2 regions of the Thalassotalea sp. HSM 43 genome follow, and region 1 is predicted to be linked to the other one. Evidence: predicted binding sites of a transcription regulator. Region 1 holds the regulator's gene; the other holds the start of a gene.
The links. Region 1 encodes FNR, which switches genes on or off when oxygen is low (the NO sensors DNR and NnrR bind a similar motif). Its sites were predicted from a motif close to TTGATCTAGATCAA; they were not measured.
Positions count from the first base shown of each region.

Region 2: hemN (oxygen-independent coproporphyrinogen III oxidase) is a predicted target of FNR. The motif match lies at 2,196-2,209, and genes of this name have one in related genera.

Region 1 covers NZ_CP038493.1:3,745,826-3,751,789, reverse strand. The annotation lists gene E2K93_RS16420 (heavy metal translocating P-type ATPase) at 1-1,543, shown strand, start outside; gene ccoS (cbb3-type cytochrome oxidase assembly protein CcoS) at 1,566-1,802, shown strand; gene E2K93_RS16410 (sulfite exporter TauE/SafE family protein) at 1,802-2,464, shown strand; gene fnr (fumarate/nitrate reduction transcriptional regulator Fnr) at 2,518-3,234, shown strand; gene uspE (universal stress protein UspE) at 3,428-4,348, shown strand; gene E2K93_RS16395 (NCS2 family permease) at 4,683-5,964, shown strand, end outside.
Region 2 covers NZ_CP038493.1:2,011,219-2,017,182, reverse strand. The annotation lists gene E2K93_RS08650 (GGDEF domain-containing protein) at 1-128, shown strand, start outside; gene E2K93_RS08645 (DUF1285 domain-containing protein) at 203-745, shown strand; gene hemN (oxygen-independent coproporphyrinogen III oxidase) at 742-2,082, opposite strand; gene E2K93_RS08635 (TraR/DksA family transcriptional regulator) at 2,252-2,563, opposite strand; gene E2K93_RS08630 (DUF2489 domain-containing protein) at 2,594-3,088, opposite strand; gene E2K93_RS08625 (GTPase-activating protein) at 3,094-3,687, opposite strand; gene E2K93_RS08620 (polysaccharide lyase family 7 protein) at 4,379-5,953, shown strand.

The DNA.
Region 1 (5,964 bases):
AGAATTTCGAGCCCGAGCTAGAGCTGCGGAAGTATCAGCCAACTTATTAAAGCTAATGCCCTTGACCGCGACAAAATTGCTCGATGGACAGGAACACGTGATCAGCGCAAAACAACTTGAGGTGGGCGATCAGGTAATTGTAAAGCCTGGTGAAACCATTCCTGGTGATGGTGTCGTTATTCATGGCCGCTCCAGTGTCGACGAGTCCATGCTAACCGGTGAGCACGCCCCCGTTGCCAAGGGGTTAGGTGCGACCGTTTTTGCCGGTACGGTTAACGGTGATGGCAATATCAATATTGAAATCAATAAAACCAATTCAGACAGTTTTTTGACCAACCTGATTCGACTCAGTGAGAACGCGCAAGCTCATAAACCTGCTATTGCGCAATTATCAGACCGTATCGCCCAATATTTTGTCGGTATCATCTTAGTTACCGCCATAGGCACCTCGATTTTTTGGTCACAACACATGCCATCAGAAGCGTTTTGGATCACCTTGTCAGTATTGGTGGCTACCTGCCCTTGTGCGTTGTCGTTGGCAACACCAACCGCCTTAACCTGCGGCACCATCCGACTCAACCGTGACGGCATAATGATCAAGTCGGGTCACGTATTAGAGGCAATGCCGAAAGTCGATAGCATAGCGTTTGATAAGACAGGAACCTTGACCAATGGTGAATTCACCTTGATCGATTGCAAACTATTAAACGGCGATCTTGATAGCAAACACGATAGCAAACTTGATAAGAGTACGATTCTGGCCACCATAGCCGCAATGGAAAGTCATTCTGAACACCCTATTGCCAAAGCATTCGGCGCCTATCGTGATTTCAACATCAATGTCGAACAAGTCGACATTGTCCCAGGTTGTGGCATTACAGCCGTACAAAAAGACCAACAGTTGGCCATTGGTAAAGTCAACTGGATTGCCAGCTTTGCCGATGTCGATGAGCAATATAAAGATGCCCAATGCTTGCTCACCATAAACCAACAGGTGGTGGCGGTGCTCTACCTTGATGACGTAATGCGTGACGATACGGTTAACGTCATTAATGCATTACAACAAAAGCACACCGAAACTCTGTTGATCAGTGGCGATAACCAAGCTGGCGTGGATAAATTTAATCACACATTGCAACTCGATGAGCAACACCATACCTGCTCGGCACAAGATAAATTGACGATCCTTGCAGATAAACAAGCACAAGGTAAAACCGTAGCCATGGTTGGTGATGGCGTTAATGACTCGCCGGTATTTGCACAAGCGCATGTTGCGATTGCCATGGGTAGCGGTACCGAAATAGCGAAAAGCGGTGCCGACGTAATCTTGCTCAATAATAAACTGAGCAGTGTTCTCGACTTAATGACCATATCCAGTAAAACGGGTCGTATCATAAAACAGAACTTTGCCTGGGCATTTGCCTATAATGCCATAGTCTTGCCATTGGCCGTTTGTGGTTTTATTACCCCATATATGGCAGTATTAGGTATGTCAGCAAGCTCGATTATCGTCGTGACCAACTCTTTGAGATTGCTAAAATAAATTAACTTTAGGTTATTGATACATGAGCGTCATTTACATCCTAATCCCTATCGCCATCTTATTTACCGCCATTGCCATTTATCTATTCTTTTGGGCGGTAAAGTCTGAACAGTTTGATGATCTGGAAAAACAAGGTATGAGCATTTTGTTTGACGAAGAGAAAAAACAAACGCCAGGCCAAAAGCGAAGCCAAAGCCAAAGCCATAACAAAGACGCTGAGTCTCACACCGACGATAAACCGAACTCAAGCGATAATTAATGACTTTAGATTTTCTCTCTGCCCTAATGATTGGTATTGCTGGTGCTGGCCACTGTATCGCCATGTGTGGTGGCATCTCGTCTATGCTCACCACCACAGGTGATAGCTCAAATCAACTGAGAAAAGCGTTAAGCTATAACCTAGGCCGTATAGCATCTTATACCTTCTTTGGCGCTGTCGCCGGTTTTACGGGCTCCCTAGCAATAAAGTCGATAGGTATCCAAGTTTTATGGTTAAAAGTCATCGCCGCCATATTCATTATTCTACTTGGTTTGTATATCGCAAGAGTGTGGTTTGTTTTAACGCATATCGAAACGGCAGGTAAATACCTGTGGCGCTATATTCAACCTTTTGCCAAACACTTACTGCCGATAAAGAATGCTAAGCAAGCGCTATTACTCGGTGTTATTTGGGGCTGGCTGCCCTGTGGCCTAGTCTATTCAACACTTACATGGGCATTGGCTGCCGGCAGTGCCAGTCAAGGGGCGATGATCATGTTGGCGTTTGGCATCGGCACCTTGCCAGCGTTATTAGTGTTATCAACCAGTGTTCAATCGGTTACCAACCTTATAAGTTCGTTACTTTTTAAGAAAATCAGTGGCTTTTTGTTAATCGCCTATGGTGTTTATTCATTGTTTATTGCTCTAAATCAAATATTTTAGTAACCTTACGTTTACTAATGTTATTGACGCATTAACTGGATAAATATCAATTTATGGCAATCTCTATAGCACAAAACATCAAGTGCCAAAACTGCAGTATCAGCGAACTTTGCTTACCGTTTAGCTTGAATGAAAACGAACTAAATTTATTAGACGATATCATTCAACGTAAAAAACCGATTCAAAAGAATACGCAAATTTTTAAAGCTGGCGAACAACTGCAAACCTTGTACGCAATTCGTTCTGGTACCTTTAAAACCTTTATTATTTCTGAACAAGGTGAAGAGCAAATCACCGGCTTTCACTTGGCGGGCGATTTAATGGGCTTTGATGCATTAGCGTCAAGACATCACCCAAGCTTTGCTAAAGCATTGGAAACATCTATGGTGTGTGAAATCCCATTTGAGGTTCTCGATACCCTATCCAATAAGATCCCACGCTTGAAGTCGCAAATGTTAAACCTAATGAGCGATGAAATTCAGTGTAATAATGAGATGTTACTGCTACTAAACCGTAAAAATGCGGAAGAGAAACTGGCCACATTTTTAGCCAACTACGGTCGACGCTTAGGCAGTCGTCACTTGTCACCGACGCAATTTAACTTGCCTATGACCCGCAGTGAAATTGGTAACTACATTGGCTTAACCATTGAAACCATTTCTCGTTTGATGACTCGATTCCAAAAAGATGGCTTAATCAAAGTTGAAAATAAGTTGATCACCATCCTCGACAAAGACGCCCTATTCAAATTGGCTGGCTTAAATAAATAACCTGTCTTTATACCTGTAAGGTGTTGTATTGGTTGATTTAAATCAACACCTTGCGGGAAACTTCATTAACAAATTTGTAACATACCCTTTGACCAGTTAAGCTTATCTATAGCGTATTGATCTTTGCCGTCTCTGCTGGCTTTATAGCCAAGCAAGGCGCGCTACGAACCACGTTAAGGTTACGAGGCATGTTATGGAAAAATATCAAAATATACTTGCAGTTGTCGATCCCACCACAGAAGAGCAAAAGGCGTTAGCAAGAGCCTGTACCCTTGCCAAGGAAACTGGCGCCCGTATTACTGCGTTATTGGTTATTTATGATTTCTCTTACGAAATGACCACCATGCTGTCTGGAGACGAGCGAGAAGCCATGCGTGAAACCGTGGTAAATGATCGCAGCGTTTGGCTAAAAGAGATCACCGAACAGTATGAAAGCGATATGGACATTAAAGTGATTTGGCATAATCGCCCGTTTGAAGCCGTTTTATCGCAGGTACGAGACCAACAATTCGATGTGGTATTAAAAAGCACCCATGAACACCCTACATTACAATCGGTTATTTTTACCCCAACAGACTGGCACTTAATTCGTAAATGTTGGGTGCCTCTGTTATTGGTCAAAGATCATCAATGGCCAGAAGGCGGACACATACTTGCCGCCGTCAATGCTGGCAGTGAAGAAGAAGAGCATCAATCACTGAACCGTAAAATCACCGAAGAAGCACAAAATCTTGGCCGCTTGGTCAAAGCTGATGTTCACTTGGTAAACTCTTACCCGGGCACTCCGATTAATATTGCCATTGAAATTCCAGAGTTTGATGCCAACGAATACAATCAAACCATGAAAAACCACCACGCTGATGTAGTGCAGCAACACGCCGACAAATTTAATATCAGCGCTGAGTATTTGCATGTCGAAGAAGGTTTACCTGAAGATGTGATCGAAAAAGTTGCCAACCAAATCGATGCCGAATTGGTGATTTTAGGCACCGTCGGTCGCACGGGGTTATCCGCTGTACTTATAGGCAATACCGCAGAGCATGTTATCGATCGACTCAATTGTGATTTACTGGCGATAAAACCAGACGGTTATCAATCTCCGTTCCTCGAGTAACCATCTTTAACCATTGTTGAGATAATAGATTGTAGAGCTATTGAATCAGCCAGCACAGCCCGAGCAAGCGCTTGGGCTTTTTTATTGCGTTTTTAAAGACGGTTTTATTGTTGGTTATATTTCAGCTTGCATTTCGAAATTTATCGTTTGTTTTTATATTTCGTCAAAATAGGCGTCAATCTGCAAAAACGCGCAAAATAGCTTACAATTTGTAACAAAATTACGTAAAATACCGCGATTTTTTAAAACTGGTCAGTCCTCATGTAACAGCGATGTTAACAGCAGTATGACTGGCTACGCAAAAATAATGCATACATCTTCAGGAAACAAACTAATGTTTGAAAAACTATTCAAACTTGCTGAACATGGTACAAATGTTAAGCAAGAGATATTGGCGGGTTTTACTACCTTTCTAACCATGGGTTACATCATTTTTGTAAACCCAAGCATGTTAGCAATGACGGGTATGGACCAAGGCGCTGTATTCGTCGCAACCTGTTTAGCTGCGGCTATCGGCTGTCTAATTATGGGTTTTTATGCCAACTACCCTATTGCCTTAGCACCTGGCATGGGACTCAACGCATTTTTTACCTTTACCGTGGTTCTAGAGTTAGGTTATAGCTGGAATGTTGCCCTTGGTGGGGTATTTATTTCCGGTGTTATATTTACTCTTTTGAGTGCGTTTAAAGTGCGAGAATGGATCATAAATTCAATTCCGCACGCACTACGCTTTGGTATCGCCGCAGGTATTGGTATGTTTTTAGCGTTAATTGCGCTTAAAAACGCAGGCATCATCGTCGCGAGCCCTGCAACATTAGTAACCTTAGGTGATATTACCTCGTTTGGCCCTATGATGGCGGTGTTAGGCCTGTTCCTAATCGTTGGTTTGGTGAGCTTAAACGTCCATGGCGCAGTAATGATCGCGATTTTAGTGATCACTATATTAGGCCTGATGTTTGGCGATGTGCAATACACTGGCGTTATGTCAATGCCACCATCTATCGCACCAACCTTTTTGGCACTTGATATCGCTGGTGCGTTTGAAGTTGGCATGCTTAGCGTTATTTTCGCTTTCCTATTTGTTGATTTGTTTGACACCTCAGGTACCTTAGTAGCTGTTGCACAACGCGGTAAATTGCTGGATGAGAATGGTAACTTACCACGTCTTAAAAAAGCATTATTCGCTGATTCTGGTGCAACCATTGCCGGTTCATTATTTGGTACGTCAACCACCACAAGTTATGTCGAAAGTACCGCTGGTGTTGCTGCTGGTGGCCGCACAGGTTTGACCGCAGTTACCGTTGCCGTACTATTTTTACTGGCGCTTTTCTTCTCGCCACTTGCGGGTATGATCCCAGCCTATGCGACTGCTGGCGCGTTATTTTTTGTCGGTGTATTGATGGTTGGTGGTCTCGTTAATGTAAAATGGGACGATCTAATGGACGCGGTTCCAGTGGTTGTTATCTTAGTGACCATGCCACTTACCTTTTCGATTGCTGATGGTATCGCTTTTGGCTTTATCAGCTACGCTGCAGTACGTATTTTCTCTGGTCGTTTTGGCGAAATTAGCCCAAGCGTCTGGTTTTTGGCTGCCTTGTTTGTTGCCAAATTTATGT
Region 2 (5,964 bases), 1.7 Mb from region 1:
CAGTGAGTATCGGATTAGCGCAATTAAGTGAAGAAGACGATCTAGAGTCGGTCATCAAAAAGGCTGATGAAGCGATGTACTTGTCTAAATCTAATGGTAAGAACAAAGTCACCCATTACGCTGCTTAACAACAAGACAGCAAACTATGATTCGATAAGGCTATAATTAGGTTATAGCCTTTTTCATTTAAGAGCCGTTATTGATGTCTTTAGAACGCCTATCTAAACAACTTTCCCAGCAACAACAAGAGCTGCCTCCCGTCGAGTTGTGGGATCCACCCTATTGCGGCGAAATGGACATGCAAATAAAGGCCGATGGTCGTTGGTTTTATATGGGCAGTGAAATAACCAGACAACGCTTGGTAAAGTTATTTTCAACGGTATTAAAGAAACAAGATGACGAGTACTTTTTAGTCACCCCGGTAGAGAAGATTAAGATTCAGGTAGAGCATTTGCCTTTTGTTATTACCCAATGGCACTGGCTTGATGACGCGATTGATAAAACCATGCTGCTCACCACCAACCTGGGCGATCAAGTGATACTCGATAGTGCGACAAGAATACAGCTTAATACTGATGGTACGTTGCAAGTCAATGTGCGCCGTAATTTGGATGCCAGCATCCATCGTAATGTATTTTATCAGTGGGCCGAACTGGCAGAAGAAAAACAAACTGGCCAGCAGCAACAATTGGTGATTAATAGCGGTGGTGTTGAGCACACCATCGGCGTGCTCGAAAACGATTAAATCACTTTAGAAAAGCGCTGCTGATGTAATTTGGTTTTTAAATAGGCATCAAACGACATACAAATATTACGAATTAGCAGCCTCGCTTTTGCGTTCACGACAATGGCATTATTATCATTAACCAATAATCCGTCATTTATAAATACCAAAAGCGTTTGTAAGTCATCAGCAAAGTAGTCATCAAATACGATATTAAAACGTTGCTCAACATCGTGTTTACCCACCCGAAAGTTGCACATTAATTGACGAATAACAAAGGCACGAATAACGTCATCGGTATTAGTGACAATACCTTTTTCCAATGGCTGACCATGACTATCAATTGCCTGATAGTATTCTTTTAACGTTTTCACGTTTTGGCTGAAGCTTTGCCCCATTGCACTAATTGCAGAGACACCAAGCGCCAATAAATCGCAGTCACCTAATGTGGTATATCCTTGAAAGTTACGATGTAACGAACCTTGGCGTTGAGCCTTGGCCAGTTCATCATCTGGTTTGGCAAAATGGTCCATACCAATAAACTCATAACCCATATCCACCAGAGACTCGATTGCAAATTGCATTAACTCTAATTTTTGTGCCGAGCTAGGCAACCATTGATCACGAATTTTGCGTTGCGCAGCGAAGCGTGACGGCAGGTGTGCATAACTAAACAAAGAAATCCGATCCGGATCGATGTCCTTTACTGCAGCAATAGTATTAGCAAAGCTTGTGATGGTTTGATGCGGTAAGCCATAAATTAAATCGATGTTAACAGAGTCAAAACCAACCTTTTTCGCACGTTGTACCAAGTCAATTATAAACTCGGTACTTTGTAGACGGTTTATCGCCTTTTGTACTTTGCTATCGACATCTTGTACGCCAATGCTTAAACGATTAAAACCGACTTGGTATAAGTGATCGACCAAGTCCAGCTCTATTTCACGAGGGTCAACTTCAATCCCCATCTCGATGTTTGGGTCAAATTGAAACGCCGATTTAAGCTTGTCCACTAAACGAGAGATTTGCTGTTTACTAAGAAACGTTGGTGTCCCGCCTCCCCAGTGCATTTGCTTTACGGTTTTGTTGCTTACTAAAGGTGCGCGAGCATCTATTTCTCGACACAAATAATCGATGTATTCATCGGCTTTTTCTTTGTGGCGAGTGACTATTTTATTGCAACCACAGTAGTAACATAGGCTGTGGCAAAATGGGATATGAAGATAAAGAGACAAGTCATCGGTGTCAGACGCCGCAATAGCATTGACTAAATCGCTGTTTTTAAAATCGTCACTAAACTCAACCGCGGTTGGGTATGAGGTATATCGAGGACCACTAACATCATACTTATTTAACAGTTGCGGAGAGAACATTTCATTAAAAATGTTATGTGAAAATTGAGTTGCCGACACAGAATAAAACCCATTAGTAGAATTACCGGCAAGTATAAAAAACTAAGCGCCCGATTTTATTGATCGAGCGCAATGTTTTTGCAAATGATTAACAATTGATAAGGGCTAGCCGGCACTAATCAGCGCAATTAATGCACTTTGTTGCAGAAGGTTGTACTTCCAGTCTGGCGACCGCGATATCATCGCCACAGCTACTGCATATGCCATAGGTACCGGCTTCGATACGAGTTATTGCATTGGATAGTTGTTGAATTTCGATTTTAGCTTCAACTTCTAAAGCATTTAGTACTTCGTCGTTCTCTCTTTCACCGGCTTGTTCAGACCAATCGGCGGCGCGACCTTCAGCAAAATCATCATGAATTGAATCGACCCTTGCCTGCAAGGCAACGATACGCTTGGTAAATTCTGCTTTTAATTGCTCTCTCATCACGACCACCCATTACGTTGTTATTGTCGGTTAGCTTTTTTGCAACGATTCAATCAACGTTAACGTATAAGGCAGCAACTTTTCTACCTCATCGTATATCGCATTTTCATGCTCTTCTTCATGGCCTGCACGCTCTATATCAAGTTTAAAGCGTTCTTTTTTAGATAACTTCTTTCGTTCTTCCAGAATTGGCATATGATTGATCTTGCTATATAAAGTAAATATAGCAGGAAAATTGGCTTTCATCTGAGACACGTAATTTGGCAACGATTCCATCAACACCGATAAACGCCAACTGCCTTCCGACACCTCGCATTGTCTCTCGGCCATCGCCCGACAGATATGACTAATAGACTCTAATGCTTTTAAATCGCGCTTTATGTGTTTTTGCTTTTGTTGCTCTAACGCTAAAGCCTGTTGTTGGCGTTGATGTTTAAGCTGAAAAAGCAAATAGCTCGCATACGCTGCTAAGGCAAATATGATTATGGCCGCGACTACCAACAAGATAATGTTAGATGTTTGCATGACGACTACTCTTTATAATCAGAGAAATCACTGTCATCAAGGCGATCCCATAACGCCTCGTCGTCGTCATCATCGGCAAGTTCATCGTCTTGCTCAGGTTGCTCGTAGCCAAGTAAATCCATAAGCTCTTGATAACGGCTTTGCGCTTTATCAAGCATATCCATTTGTTCAGGGCTAATGTCCTCACCAGATTCAACAAGCGCAGAAATAAGCATTAACTGTTCATTGTTTTCCAGGTTATGCAATTCCTGTTCGTAGGCTTGCATCACCGCTTCACTGGTGGCTACATCGTTACTTTGCGGCGCATCGTCAACAACACGAACTGGGGCTATCGGTGCCACCGCAGCTTTTTTCGCTTGCGGCTTCTCTGATTTAACCTTAATGCCTAAATCAATCGCTTTTTTACTGCCCAAGCGCGGATCTTTATTACTGCTATCCACTGTCGCTTCGGTATTGTTTTTAGCAACATTCTGACGTGTACCGGCTTTATTTCCGGTCATTTTGCGTTTTCTTTGCTCTTTCTCTGCCTTTTCAGGGCGTTTGAGATTGAGCTTCTTCATTAACGCGCCTTCTTTGCGCGATTTTTTCGATCTGGCCATAACGAGTCATTTAAATTAACAAGAATAGCTCTATTTTACGCGAAACTAGCCAATAAGGATAATAGTGCGTCGCATTTTAATGCGATTTTGTTGGCTTTCTGAGTAAATAAAACGACGGCTTGCCTTCGCTGATCTATAAAGTGGTATAACAACGTATTGGTAAAACCAATATTATCCCCCCTGGTCACAAACTTAGCGCCGATGACTTAAGTAAACGCAACGCAAATAATAACTCGCGCCAATAGCTCGAGCCCTGCATTGTCGTTAACTAACTGATATCAGCGAGTTTATTGGGCAGCACGAAACCAAACTTACCAACAAGTAACAATTGGTAATAACCAATAAGAGCTCAACACAACCAAAAGCTAGTGTTTGGCTTGACATTTTGTGTTGAAAAAACCTATATTGATGTAAGACATTACGTGTTAATAAAAACAATAATAGATTTGCAACAAGCTATCCCCACATAATGAAATGTCGTAACCTAATGAATCAAAAGATAAAAATCATCGATTCACAGAGTATTGCTAAGATTCAGATCCTGTCTGTTTAGGCGATATTATTGGTCAGCAGTTAATAAAGCATAAATCGTTTGTTTTTATAGCGTTATGATCAACATGGGTTGGGGAATGCATTGCTAAGTAAATCATTACAAAAACAAAAGTAGCAATACATTAAGGACATAACCAACATGATTCGGGCAGGTTACCTCGCTATCGCAATAATCAGTTTAACTGGTTGCGGTTCAGGTTCTTCTAGTAGTTCTAGCGACAAACAAAACAAAAATATCAACTATGCTGCCGATATTGGTGGTGTGTTATCTGCGACGATAAGTGAAGATGACTCAGCCGCTATCAATGGCAAACTTACCATTACAGACCCAAACAGTAATGAGAGTAGCTTTCGAGAGATTACCGACTTAAATAGCCAATATGGTATTTTTAGTTTAGATAGCGATGGCACCTGGACATATCAATTGCACAGCGATGATGCTCAGGTGCAATCATTACAACAAGATCAGCAGCTAACCGACGACATCAGCATAGAATCAGCGGATCAAACAGCTGCGACAATCAGCATTACCATTTTAGGTCAAAACGACAGCCCGACATTCAGCAGCGGCGACAATGTCGATTTTGCAGCGATTGATGTCAATGAGGCAAACCAAGCTAGCGGTCAAATCATAGTCACCGACATAGACACCAACGAAAGCCAGTTTATCGCGCAACAGCAAATAGCGGGTAACTATGGCTGGTTTAGTATAAGCAGTAACGGTGATTGGCAATACCAACTCGATGAAAACAACGCGACGATTAAAACCTTGAGCCATCCGCAAGCTATTGATGAAGCATTTACCATACAGTCAGTAGACAATAGCGAACATCAAATAAGCATCAATATATTCAATAGTGTTACTCGAACTGACCTAGGTACCCATGAGCTTGGTATCGAGCTTAACGATTGGTATTTAAGTGTACCAACCGATACAGACAATAATGGCCGCTCTGACTCAATCAGTGAAAACCAGTTAGCCAATGGCTATAGTGACGAATTCTTTTATGTATCTGAAGACAATGGCTTGGTATTTCGCTGCCCAGTCGATGGCTTTAAAACCTCGACCAATACTAAATATGTGCGAGTTGAGTTACGAGAAATGCTACGTCGCGGTAACTCCGGCATTAAAACTCAAGGCGTTAATCTAAATAACTGGGTGTTTGGCTCTGCTCCAGACGAAGATATCAATGCCGCAGGCGGTGTCGATGGCGAACTTACTGCGACCCTGGCGGTCAATAGTGTTACCACTACTGGTGAAAGCTACCAAATTGGCCGTGCCGTCATAGGTCAAATCCACGCCAATGATGATGAACCGATTCGGTTGTATTATCGAAAACTACCTAATAACAGTAAAGGGTCGGTTTATTTTGCTCATGAGCCAATTGGTGAAGACGACGATTATTATGAACTTATCGGTAGCCGTGATAATGATGCCGCCGATCCTGTCGATGGCATAGCACTTGATGAAAAGTTCACTTACGTGATTAAAACAGAAGGCAACCAATTAACCGCGACAATTAAACGTGATAACAAGCCGGATGTTAGCACCAGTATTGATATGAGCGGCAGTGGTTATGATCAAGGTGGTCAATACATGTATTTTAAAGCCGGTGTATACAATGGCAATAACTCCGCTGATAGCAGTGAATACACCCAAGCGACTTTTTATGAACTACGCAATAGCCATACAGGCTATGCCTATAGTGAATGATACTCAGCCAG